3 regions of the Streptomyces sp. SAI-127 genome follow, and region 1 is predicted to be linked to each of the others. Evidence: riboswitches for the same ligand, from Rfam matches in the RefSeq annotation. Region 1 holds a riboswitch; each other region holds the start of a gene.

What was found. Region 1 has a riboswitch for cyclic di-AMP ahead of M2157_RS19485 (C40 family peptidase). Riboswitches for the same ligand answer to the same signal wherever they lie in the genome.
Positions count from the first base shown of each region.
Region 2: another riboswitch for cyclic di-AMP. It lies ahead of M2157_RS13770 (M23 family metallopeptidase); the one in region 1 lies ahead of M2157_RS19485 (C40 family peptidase).
Region 3: another riboswitch for cyclic di-AMP. It lies ahead of M2157_RS27830 (transglycosylase family protein); the one in region 1 lies ahead of M2157_RS19485 (C40 family peptidase).

Region 1 is NZ_JARXYJ010000001.1:4,301,634-4,305,622, forward strand. It holds gene pcrA (DNA helicase PcrA) at 1-232, opposite strand, end outside; gene M2157_RS19480 (ScyD/ScyE family protein) at 296-1,375, opposite strand; cyclic di-AMP (ydaO/yuaA leader) riboswitch at 1,638-1,806, shown strand; gene M2157_RS19485 (C40 family peptidase) at 1,815-2,948, shown strand; gene M2157_RS19490 (tellurite resistance/C4-dicarboxylate transporter family protein) at 3,052-3,989, shown strand, end outside.
Region 2 is NZ_JARXYJ010000001.1:3,024,739-3,028,727, forward strand. It holds gene M2157_RS13760 (HPr family phosphocarrier protein) at 1-161, shown strand, start outside; gene M2157_RS13765 (GntR family transcriptional regulator) at 289-984, opposite strand; gene M2157_RS13770 (M23 family metallopeptidase) at 1,173-1,925, opposite strand; cyclic di-AMP (ydaO/yuaA leader) riboswitch at 1,939-2,105, opposite strand; gene M2157_RS13775 (pitrilysin family protein) at 2,297-3,685, opposite strand; gene M2157_RS13780 (pitrilysin family protein) at 3,682-3,989, opposite strand, start outside.
Region 3 is NZ_JARXYJ010000001.1:6,060,065-6,064,053, forward strand. It holds gene M2157_RS27820 (cytochrome P450) at 1-751, shown strand, start outside; gene M2157_RS27825 (transglycosylase family protein) at 944-1,924, shown strand; cyclic di-AMP (ydaO/yuaA leader) riboswitch at 2,084-2,327, shown strand; gene M2157_RS27830 (transglycosylase family protein) at 2,331-3,008, shown strand; gene eno (phosphopyruvate hydratase) at 3,301-3,989, shown strand, end outside.

The DNA.
Region 1 (3,989 bases):
CGCGCTGGTTCTCGTTCAGCCCGTCCAGGAGCGCGGCCGGGTCCACCACCGGGCGGGGGGCGCCGTCGCGGTAGTACGCGTCCCGGTCCGGGGGCACGTCGAACTTCCCACCGAACAGATCGTCCGGAACGGGTTCCGGCACGTGCTCGTCCTCGGGCGGCGGCGGTTCTTCCCCATGGGCCCGAGGGGCTTGGAGGTCCGCCAGGAAGCTGTCGTCAAAGAGGCTGCTCATCGCTCTCCGAGTCTAGGGTGCCCCACTGACACACCGCCGCCGCCCCGAGAACATCCACTCGGATCAGAAGCCGATGATCTTCCAGACCTGGCCGCCCGGCGTCTTCCTGCCCTCCAGAACCGTCCCGTCACGGTCCGCGATCGACCAGGCCGAGACGTAGACCTTGCCGTCGTACGAGTCGACGGCGACGCCCGCCGGGAACGGCACCTTCACGTTCGTGCGCTTGCCGTGCGAGACCTTGGTCACGACGCCGGCGAAGAGCTGGCTGACGTACATCCCGCCGTCGTCGCTGAAGGCGAGGCCCGTGATCGAGCCGAAGCCGGACTTCCAGCCGAGGATCTTGCCGGTCCAGGGGTCGACGCGCCACACGCGCGCGGTGGGCTTCGCCGCCTCGCCGTTCAGTTCGCCGACGTAGAGCTTGCCGTCGGGGCCGAGCGCCAGGGACGTCGGGACGGACTGGTTCCCGTCGTGGTCCGGGAAGACCGTGAAGGGCCGCGCCTTGCCGTGCGGCGAGACGACGACCAGGTCGTTCCCGGCCGCGTCCGCGACGATCCGGCGGCCGTCGGGGAGGGCGAGGACGGCGTACGGATTGGACTCCACCGACGCCTTGTGCGGGTTGTACTTCAGTTCCACGGCGGTGATGTCCGCGGCGATCCGCGCCGTGCCGTGGCCGACGCGCAGCAGCTTGCCGAGCGCGTTCCACGGCGGCTTCGTCGGCACCCCGGCCTCCGGCGGGGCGTAGGTCTCGACGCCCCAGACCTCGCCGTGGAGCGCGGAGACGCCGTCCACGCCGGTCGCGAAGCCGCCGTCGGGGGCGGCGCCCGAGGGAAGCCCCTGCACCACCCGGCGGTGCTTCCACGCGCCCCCGTCCCAGTAGATCTTGGTGACGGCGGAGCTGAGTCCGACGCAGGTCGGCCCCTCGGGGCCCTCGCCGACGCACTTCCTGCCGCCCCGGCCCGCCTCGGCGACGTACAGATGCCCGTCGTCGTAGGAGAGCTGGCGCGGGTTGTCGAGGCCCTTGGCGATCACGCGGATCACCGGCTTGCCTCCGCCGTGCCCCGCTGTCGCTGTCGCGGGCGCGATTCCCGCGGCGGCGGCGAGCGCGACCGACGTGGCGACGACGAGTCCTGTGCGCATCCTCATGGCCGTACCCCTCCCACCGGCCGCGGCACCCCACCGCGGTTGGCTGGAAGTTAGACCCACGAAGCGGGCGGACGCCGTCACTCCGGCGAAAATACGCACAAGTCGTTGCAGATCACTCCGGATTGACCACGTGGAGCTATGCACGAGGCCAAGGTCACGAAAATGTATCGGGCATATCGAACATCAACCTTCACAGGGGCCACACCCGTTGGCTACCGTTCGGGCAGGCCGTACGACCCCCACCGGCGAACGTCGCCGGGCCGCACGGCCTCCGCCGAGTCCGCAGCGCCGCCGCGCGCCCGGAGCCGGGGACCCACCGATACCTGGGGTGAATCGGCCGACTCCCGCGCAGGGAGCGCCGTAGGGCAAACCTTCCGAAGCATGCCGCCCGAACCCGACAGCTAACTCGGCAGGCGGAGCACGGAAGGAGTCGCCTCCCTTGGCGTCGCACCGCAAGTCGCGTCCTGTGGGTACGCGCGTAGCAGGCATACGGACCCCGGCCCTCGCGACGGCCGCCCTCACCTCCGTGGCCCTGCTGTCCCAGTCGGCGAACGCCGCGCCGGCCGATGACAGGCCGAGTCTCGAAGAGGTGGAGAAGAAGGTCGACGACCTCTACCGCCAGGCCGAGTCGGCGACCGACAACTACAACGCGGCCAAGGAGAAGACGGCCAAGCAGCGCAAGCAGGTCGACACGCTCCTCGACGACGTCGCCCAGCGCACCCAGAAGCTCAACCAGGCGCGGGAGGAGCTCGGTTCCTTCGCCGCCGCCCAGTACCGCACCGGCGCCGGGGCCTCCGGCACGGCGACCTTCCTGCTCGCCGACACTCCGCAGGACTACTTCGACGAGACGCAGTTGATGGCGCGTCTGACGGACCGCCAGAAGGGCGCGGTCGACGACTACGTCTCCGAGCAGTCCGCGACGATGAAGAAGCGTCAGGAGGCCTCCCAGAGCCTTCAGACGCTCACCGAGACGCAGAGCGACCTGAAGACGGCCAAGGCGACCGTCCAGAAGAAGCTCTCCGACGCGCGCGAGATCCTGTCGGAGCTGACGGCCCAGGAGAAGGCGCGCCTCGCGGCGATCGAGAAGCAGAAGCAGGAGGAGGCGGCCCGCAAGGCGGCGGAGCTGGCGCAGCAGCAGGCAGCGGCGGCGGAGGCCGCGCAGGAGGCCACCGCCCCGCAGGAGAGCACGTCGACGCCGACCGACTCCTCGTATGCCACCAAGGCCGCCAAGGCCCTCGCCTTCGCCCGCGCGCAGATCGGCAAGCCGTACGTCTGGGGCGCCACCGGGCCCGACTCCTACGACTGCTCAGGCCTCACCCAGGCCGCCTGGAAGGCCGCCGGCGTCGACCTCCCCCGCGTCACCTACGACCAGGTCAACGCCGGCACCACGGTCTCCCTCGCCGACGCTCAGCCCGGTGACCTGGTCTTCTTCTACGACGACATCAGCCACGTCGGCCTCTACATCGGCAACGGCATGATGATCCACGCCCCCAAGCCGGGCGCGTACGTCCGCGAGGAGTCGATCTACTACGACGGCGAGTCGGCGATCCACAGCGTGGTGCGCCCGGCCTGAGGCACGCCGGTCACGACAAGCGCGCGGGCGTATTTCGGCTCTTTCCGCCCGCGCGCGTGCGCGTCCCGCCGGCACGGCACGCTGAGCTTCCTAGCATCGGCACATGTCCGGCACCTCTCCGCACTCTCCCCTGCGCGTCCGGTGGACGCAGCGCCCGCCCGCGGCCGGGGCCGCCGTGATGGCGACCGGCATCGTGTCGGTCGGGCTGCATCTGACCGGCTACGAGACGCTGTCCCGGATCGCCCTGGTGCTCGGTTGCGCGGCCTGGCTGGGGCTGGCCGCCGATTTCGCCCTACGACTGCTGCGGGAGCGCGCGCGATGGTTCGCGGACGCCGGGACACCGGGCGCCCTGACGGCCGTGGCGGCGACCACCGTGCTCGGCACCCGTTTCTCCGCGCTCGGCCGGCAGACCCTCGCCGAGGCACTGCTGGCACTGTCCGCGCTGCTGTGGCCGGTGCTGATCGTGCTCGTCGTCGGGAACTGGAAGCGGCGGATGCCCGGCGGGGTGTTCCTCGGCTGTGTGGCCACCCAGGGCCTCGCGGTCCTCGGCGCCACGCTCGCCGCTGCCGAGTCGGCGGCATGGCTTGCGCACTCGGCGCTCGTACTGTTCTGGCTCGGCCTGGTCCTCTACGGCGTCGCGCTCTTCCGCTTCGACCCGCGCCAGGTGCTGGAGGGGCCGGGCGACCAGTGGATCGCGGGCGGCGCGCTCGCCCTCTCGGCGCTCGCCGGCGCGCAGCTGATCGCCGCCGACAGCGCGCGCCTGTACCTGTGGAACGACGACGACCGCGGCGTCCTGCGTGCGGTGACCGTGGCGCTGCTGGTGCTCGGCCTGGCCTGGTACGCCGTACTGCTGGTGGCCGAGTTCGTACGCCCGCGCCCGCGCTACGACGCGCGCCGCTGGGCCACCGTGTTCCCCATGGGCATGACCGCGGTGGCGACCCTGTCGGTCGCCGCCGACGTGGATGTCCCGTGGCTCGGGACTCCGGGTGAGGTGCTGCTGTGGATCTCGGTGGCGGCCTGGTCGGCCGTCGCCGCGGGGGC
Region 2 (3,989 bases), 1.3 Mb from region 1:
ACCCCGTCAACGCGGCCTCCATGCTGGCCGTTCTCGGCCTGGGCGCGCAGGGCGGCGAGGAGATCGTCCTCGCCTCCGACGCCGAGGGCGCGGACGCGGCCCTCGACCGCCTCGCGAAGCTGGTCGCCGAGGGGCTCGAGGAGCTTCCCGAGACCGTCTGAGGGAAAGTGCCGTAAAAAGCACCGAGGGGCTCGTCCGAATTACCGGGCGGGCCCTTCGCATTTCCCTTTTGCGGGCAGCAGAAATAATCCCCCTCGAATTACCCTCTCTTTGTATACGGCGCCCGTGTTAATGCCGCAGGCCTGTCACGTTTACAGGATGTTGCGAGGTCCTCACACGGTCCGCGCGATCCTGCCCGGAGGCGAACCGCAGCCGGTGCACCGCGCCCGAGCGCTCGGTGTGCAGCGCCGTGATCGCCCGCGCGCGCTCGCCGTCCCCGCGCGCCACCGCATCCACGATCGCGCCGTGCTCGGCCCAGGACTCCGCGGGGTTGGCCGGCGCGTCCACGACGTACATCCAGGCGATCTTGTGCCGCAGCTGGGTCAGCATCGAGGTCAGCGCGGGGCTGCCGGAGGCCTGGGCGAGCGTCTCGTGGAACCAGCCCCCCAGAGAGCGCAGATCCTCGCTGTTGCCCCTCCTGGCCCGCTCCTGGCCCAGCCGGACCAGGCCGCGCAGCACCTTCAGATGGGCCTCAGTGCGGCGCTGGGCGGCCCGGGAGGCGCCGAGCGGCTCGAGGAGCATCCGCATCTCCAGCAGGTCGGCACCCTCCTGCTCGGACGGTTCGGCAACGCACGCGCCCGCGTGCCGCCGCGTCACCACGAAGCCCTCGGCCTCCAGGGTGCGCAGGGCCTCCCGGACCGGGACACGGGAAACGCCGTAGCGGCGGGCGAGCAGTTCCTCGGTGAGCCGGCTGCCGCGCTCGTAGACACCAGCGACGATGTCGTCCCGGATCGCCGTGCATACCGAGTGCGCCGGAATACGCATGTCCGACCTCCGTCTTAATCCCCGTGAAACGTCGCCGATTGACGTGTGTTCAGTGACTCTATTGCAATGGACGGGAATTTCCGACGGCAGACCGGAATCCGAGGATATTTTTTGGACAACGGGGCGACGGAAACGACGAAACCCCGGCTCGGGGAGCCGGGGCCTCGCGGAGATCGCGCCGTGGGTCGTCAGACGTTCACGCCGTGCGAGCGCAGGTAGGCGACGGGGTCGATGTCCGAGCCGTACTCGGCGGTGGTGCGCGCCTCGAAGTGCAGGTGCGGGCCGGTGACGTTGCCGGTCGCGCCGGACACTCCTATCTGCTGGCCCGGGGTGACCGACTGGCCGACCGAGACGCCGATGGACGACAGGTGGCCGTACTGGGTGTACGTGCCGTCGGCCATCCTGATCACGATCTCGTTGCCGTACGACCCGCCCCAGCCGGCCTCCACGACCGTGCCGCGGCCGACCGCGTGCACGGAAGTGCCGCTCGCGGCGTGGAAGTCGACACCGGTGTGGCTGCCGGACGACCACAGGGAGCCGCCGGACTTGTAGCCGGTCGAGATGTAGGAGCCGGAGATCGGGACGACGAAGCTGTTGAGGCGCTTGCGCTCGGCCGCACGGGCGGCGCGCTCCTTGGCCTCGCGCTCCTCCTTGGCCCGGGCCTCGGCCTTCCTCTTGGCCTCCGCCGCCGCCTTCTTCTGCGCGGCGGCCTGGGCCTGGGCGGCGGCCTGGGCGTCGAGCTGATCGGCGAGGGAGTCGCCGGCGCTGACGACGGGCATGAGGCCGGTCTGCTCGACGGAGTTGTCGGCGGCGAGTGCGGGGGCGGCGATGGTGCCGATGACGCCGGTGGTGGCGAGGGCCGCGACGCCTGCCGCGCGGGCGGTGGTGCGCTTCATGCGGCTGGGACGACGGTGCTTCCCGGTGGCGCAGGTGAACGCCATGTGGTGGCTGGTCCTTTCCTTCCTTCTCGCCTACCGGGTTAGCTGACGGGTTCGGAGCAGGAAGGTCTCCTACGGACTCCCTCGCGGCTCGCGCGGGCGTCCGATTCACCCCAGGGACGTGTTGCGTGGGTCCCCGGCTCCCCTGGCTCGCGCCATGCGGGGACTCGGCGATGACTGTCCGGTGCCGCGGGCGCGGCGCAGTGCCTGACGGACAGCCCAGAGGACGCTAAGCGGGGCCACTTTCAATCCCCAAACGGATCACGGCTTTTGTAGCGCATCCCACAGGGCAGACAGGCAACCTCCTGCCCAATTCGGACATCCGAGGGCCCTGGTGGCGCTTGCGTCACCAGGGCCCCTGAGGTCGGGTGCCTCTACTCGGCCGTCACGACCTTGACTTCGCCGATGCCGAGGGCCTCGACGGGCTCCTTGATGGCGGCCGCGTCGCCGACCAGGACCGTCACCAGCCGGTCCACCGGGAAGGCGTTCACGACGGCCGCGGTGGCCTCGACGGTGCCCGTCGCGGCGAGCTGCTGGTACAGGGTCGCCTGGTAGTCGTCCGGCAGGTGCTGCTCGACCTGGTCGGCCAGCGTGCTCGCCACGGCCGCCGCGGTCTCGTACTTGAGCGGCGCCACCCCGACGAGATTCTGGACGGCGACATCGCGCTCGGCGTCGGTGAGGCCGCCTTCGGCGAGCGTGCGCAGCACCTTCCACAGGTCGTCCAGGGCGGGACCGGTGTTCGGGGTGTCGACGGAGCCGCTGATGGCGAGCATCGCGGCGCCCGAACCGTCCGGGGCGGACCTGAGGACCTGACCGAACGAGCGCACACCGTAGGTGTAGCCCTTCTCCTCGCGCAGGACACGGTCCAGGCGGGAGGTGAGGGTGCCGCCGAGGCAGTACGTGCCGAGCACCTGCGCGGGCCACACGCGTGCGTGCCGGTCGGCGCCGATGCGGCCGATCAGCAACTGCGTCTGGACGGCGCCGGGGCGGTCCACGATGACGACCCGGCCGGTGTCGTCGGCGGTCACCGGTGGCACCGGCCGCGGCCGGCCCGTGGAGCCGGTCCAGGAACCGAGGGTGTCGCCGAGCAGGGCGTCCAGGTCGATGCCGGTGAGGTCGCCGACCACCACGGCGGTCGCGGTGGCGGGGCGCACGTGCTTCTCGTAGAAGCCGCGCACGGCAGCGGAGTCGATGTTCTCGACCGTCTCCTCGGTGCCCTGGCGCGGGCGCGACATGCGCGAGTCGGCCGGGAACAGCTCCCTGGAGAGCTCCTTGGCTGCGCGGCGGGACGGGTTGGCCAGCTCGTGCGGGATCTCGTCCAGGCGGTTGCGGACGAGCCGCTCGACCTCGCTGTCCGCGAACGCGGGCGCCCTGAGGGCGTCGGCGAGCAGACCGAGCGCCTTGGCGAGGCGGGAGGCCGGCACTTCGAGGCTGAGGCGGACGCCCGGGTGGTCGGCGTGCGCGTCGAGGGTGGCGCCGCAGCGCTCCAGCTCGGCGGCGAACTCCTCGGCGGAGTGCTTGTCGGTGCCCTCGGAGAAGGCGCGCGCCATGATCGTGGCGACGCCGTCCAGGCCGGCCGGCTCGGCGTCCAGGGGTGCGTCCAGGAGCACCTCGACGGCGACGACCTGCTGGCCGGGGCGGTGGCAGCGCAGGAGGGTGAGGCCGTTGTCGAGCGTCCCGCGCTCGGGGGCAGGGAAGGCCCATACCTTGGGCTCGCCCGCCTGCGGCTGCGGGTGGAATTCCATCGCGGCGAGCTCGGTCACTTGGCCGCCTCCTCGTTCTCGTCGGTGGCTTCCACGGTGGCCGCGGACTCCGGGTCTTCGGCGCCCTCTGCGTCCTCGGCGCTCTGGGCGATCTCGGCCGGGGAGGTGGGCTCGTAGACGAGCACCGCGCGGTTGTCGGGGCGCAACTTGGCCTTGGCGACCGCCTGGACCTCCTCGGCGCTCACCTCCAGGACGCGCTGTACGGCGGTGAGGGCGAGCTGCGGGTCGCCGAACAGGACGGCGTAGCGGCACAGTTCGTCGGCGCGGCCCGCGACGGTGCCGAGCCGGTCCAGCCACTCGCGCT
Region 3 (3,989 bases), 1.8 Mb from region 1:
GGACTGGGCCGGCATGATGATCCGCCACGGAGGGGGCCCGCGGGGCGGGGTCGCGCGGTCCGTGAAGAAGATGCGCGGCTATCTCGCCGAGCTCATCCACCGCAAGCGGGAAGCACTGCCCGACGAGCCGGCCCCGGGCGAGGACCTCATCTCCGGGCTGATCCGCGCCTCCGACCACGGCGAGCACCTCACCGAGAACGAGGCCGCCGCGATGGCCTTCATCCTTCTGTTCGCCGGCTTCGAGACCACCGTCAATCTCATCGGGAACGGCGTGTACGCCCTCCTCACCCACCCCGAGCAGCGGAGTCGGCTGCAGAAGTCCCTGGCCGACGGGGAAAGAGGCCTGCTGGAGACCGGTGTGGAGGAGCTCCTGCGGTACGACGGTCCGGTCGAGCTGGCCACCTGGCGGTTCGCCACCGAACCCCTGCGGATCGGCGGTCAGGACATCGCAGCCGGCGACCCGGTGCTCGTCGTGCTCGCGGCGGCGGACCGGGATCCCGAGCGGTTCGCAGACCCCGATGTGCTCGATCTGTCCCGCCGTGACAATCAGCACCTCGGTTACGGCCACGGCATCCACTACTGCCTCGGTGCCCCGCTCGCCCGCCTGGAGGGGCAGACCGCGCTCGCCACCCTCCTCACCCGTCTCCCGGACCTGCAACTCGCGGTGGATTCAGCCGATTTGCGCTGGCGTGGGGGGCTCATCATGCGTGGACTGCGTACTTTGCCCGTGGAGTTCACGCCCGTCCGGTAATCGACCGAGGGGTCCGGCCTATCCCCGCGCGGGGCCGCGTAAACATGACGCGCCCTCAAGTCTGTGATCTTCACGTGATCTACGCGGCATTAACTTGTGACAAGTGATCGAATCCCTATACGTTCACGGACCAGCGCGGTGCCCTGCAACACCGGCCGCGCAGGTCCCTGCTCTCTCGGGAAAGGTCCCCGCATGCTCTCCGGGAACGGTCGTCACCGTCGCCCCCGTCAGGCTCCGGCTCTCCTCGTCGCGGCCGGTGTGACGGGATCCGCCATCGCGATCCCACTGCTCGGAGCGACCGGAGCGAGCGCCGCCACCGGCACCACCTGGGACCGGGTCGCGGAATGCGAGAGCGGCAGCTCCTGGAGCGCGAACGACGGCAACGGCTACTACGGCGGCCTCCAGATGTCCCAGGAGAACTGGGAGAAGTACGGCGGCCTCGAATACGCCAGGACCGCTGATCTGGCCAGCCGTAACCAGCAGATAGCCGTGGCCGAGAAGCTTCTCGCGGACCAGGGCATCGCCGCATGGCCGACCTGCGGTCTGCTCGGCGGTCTCAGCAAGGACTCGAGCTCGGCCGATGTCGACACGGGTGTGGAGAGCGGGACGCCCTCGGCCTCGGCGTCCGGCTCGTCGGATTCATCCGATTCATCCGGTTCCTCCAACTCATCAGGCTCCGAAAAGTCTTCCGGTCTGCTCGACGCGCTGGACGGTTCGTCCGCGACTCCCTCGCCATCGGCCACCCCTTCCGGCAATGGCGATGGTTCCGCCAAGTCGGACAAAAAGAACTCTTCGGGTTCCGAGGGATCCGCCACGGAAGAAGCGCAGCGTTCCGACAGCTCGCCCGTGGTGAGCCCGGAAGAGGATGAAGCGGACAAGTCGTGGCAGGAGGGCAGCTCTTCGGCCCTCGTGGACGTCGGCGCACTCGGCTCCGGCAAGCACCGGGGCGGCAGCGCCGAGGAGGTCGCGACGAAGAGCACGGCCTCCTCCGCGGCCGGCCGGCACGCCGCCCGCACCTACACCGTCCAGGAGGGCGACTCCCTCGCCTCCATCGCCGACTCCCTTGGCCTCGACGGCGGATGGCGCGCCCTCTACGCCGAGAACAAGGACCGCATCGGGGCCGACCCGAGCAACATCGTCGCCGGTCAGACGCTCGACACAGGGGCTGAATAGGGCTGAAAAGCCCAGAAAAACAGCGGGAGTTCGCGTCACACTTCGCACTGAATGTCCACTTTGGTGAAAGTGTGGGATGAGTCTCAGAAGCCCTGATCGTCTTTGAATTTCCGCCGAGCGCGTGTCTACGGTCGTCACCGCTCGGCAACCCGAGCCCCGTCTGTCGCAACGCCGAATCCTGCCAGCGGCCGTACGGGAACAGTCGTCGCGTCAAGCGCCGTAGGCAGGAGCGGGGGACCCAAGGTAAGTGCCGGGTCCGGCAGCAGAGGCCTCACGGGGTCTCACGGTCGAAAGGCCGCCGGAACCGGCTTGGGGTGAAGCCGCGCACCGCAGGGTGCGCGACCGGGCAACTCAACCGGCCCGAACCCGACAGCTCACCTCGCAGGCGTCGGTGAGGGGATCCACCATGCTGTTTTCGGGCAAGGGCAAGCACCGTCGTCCGTCCAAGGCCACCCGCGCCGCCGCGCTCGCCGGTGTCACCGGTGTCGCCATCGCCGCCCCGCTGATGGCGGCCGGCAACGCCTCCGCCGCCACCGCCTCCGAGTGGGACACCGTCGCCCAGTGCGAGTCCGGCGGCAACTGGTCCATCAACACCGGCAACGGTTACTACGGCGGTCTGCAGTTCTCGGCCTCCACCTGGGCCGCCTACGGCGGCACGCAGTACGCCGCGCAGGCCAACCAGGCCAGCAAGTCCCAGCAGATCGCCGTCGCCGAGAAGGTCCTCGCCTCGCAGGGCAAGGGTGCCTGGCCGGTCTGCGGCACGGGCCTGTCCAGCGCCACCTACAGCGGCGGCAGCAGCTCGTCCTCCTCCGGCAGCTCGAACACGAGCAGCCGTTCGACCGAGGAGCAGAGCGCGTCCCGTTCGACCGACCGCCCGGCGGCCAAGAAGACCGTCACCACCCCGACCGGCAAGAAGGTCAAGAAGGGCGACGGCGAGTACAAGGTCGTCAAGGGTGACACCCTCAGCTCGATCGCCGAGAAGCACAAGGTCAAGGGCGGCTGGCAGAAGCTGTTCAAGCTGAACAAGGACATCGTCACCGACGCCGACTTCATCTACCCGGGCCAGCAGCTGCACCTGAAGTAAGACCCAGCTGAACCACAGCGCCCTCACATCCGTGTCCTTCACGATGAAGGCCTCGTGAGGGTCCCCCCGTCCCCACGGGCTCCCCGCTCCGGTGCGTGTTCCCCCGTACGCACCGGGGCGGGGTTTTTTCATGCGCCGCCACCGGGACGTCTTTGTTCAGTTCAGAAACAATTTACTCTCGGTTCTGTCCACGGGGCGGTCCACACGGTGGCCGATCCCCCGGAGCCGGTTAGGCTCGGTCTCGCAGAACCCACCGCGGTCCCGGCGGACCGTGTCACACCCCAAGAAGGAGATGCTCGTGCCGTCCATCGACGTCGTCGTAGCCCGGGAAATCCTGGACTCCCGAGGCAACCCCACGGTCGAGGTCGAGGTCGGCCTCGACGACGGCAGCACGGGTCGTGCCGCCGTCCCGTCCGGTGCCTCCACGGGTGCCTTCGAGGCCATCGAGCTCCGCGACGGTGACCCGAACCGCTACCAGGGCAAGGGTGTCGAGAAGGCCGTCCTCGCCGTCATCGAGCAGATCGGCCCGGAGCTGGTCGGCTACGACGCCACCGAGCAGCGCCTGATCGACCAGGCGATGTTCGACCTGGACGCCACCGACAACAAGGGCTCGCTCGGCGCCAACGCCATCCTCGGCGTCTCCCTCGCCGTCGCGCACGCCGCCTCCGAGGCCAGCGACCTCCCGCTCTTCCGCTACCTGGGCGGCCCGAACGCGCACCTGCTGCCGGTGCCGATGATGAACATCCTGAACGGCGGCTCGCACGCCGACTCCAACGTGGACATCCAGGAGTTCATGATCGCCCCGATCGGTGCGGAGTCCTTCTCCGAGGCGCTGCGCTGGGGCACCGAGGTCTACCACACCCTCAAGAAGGTCCTGAAGAGCAAGGGCCTGTCCACCAGCCTCGGTGACGAGGGCGGCTTCGCGCCGAACCTGGAGTCCAACCGCGCCGCCCTGGACCTCATCCTCGAGGCCATCAAGGA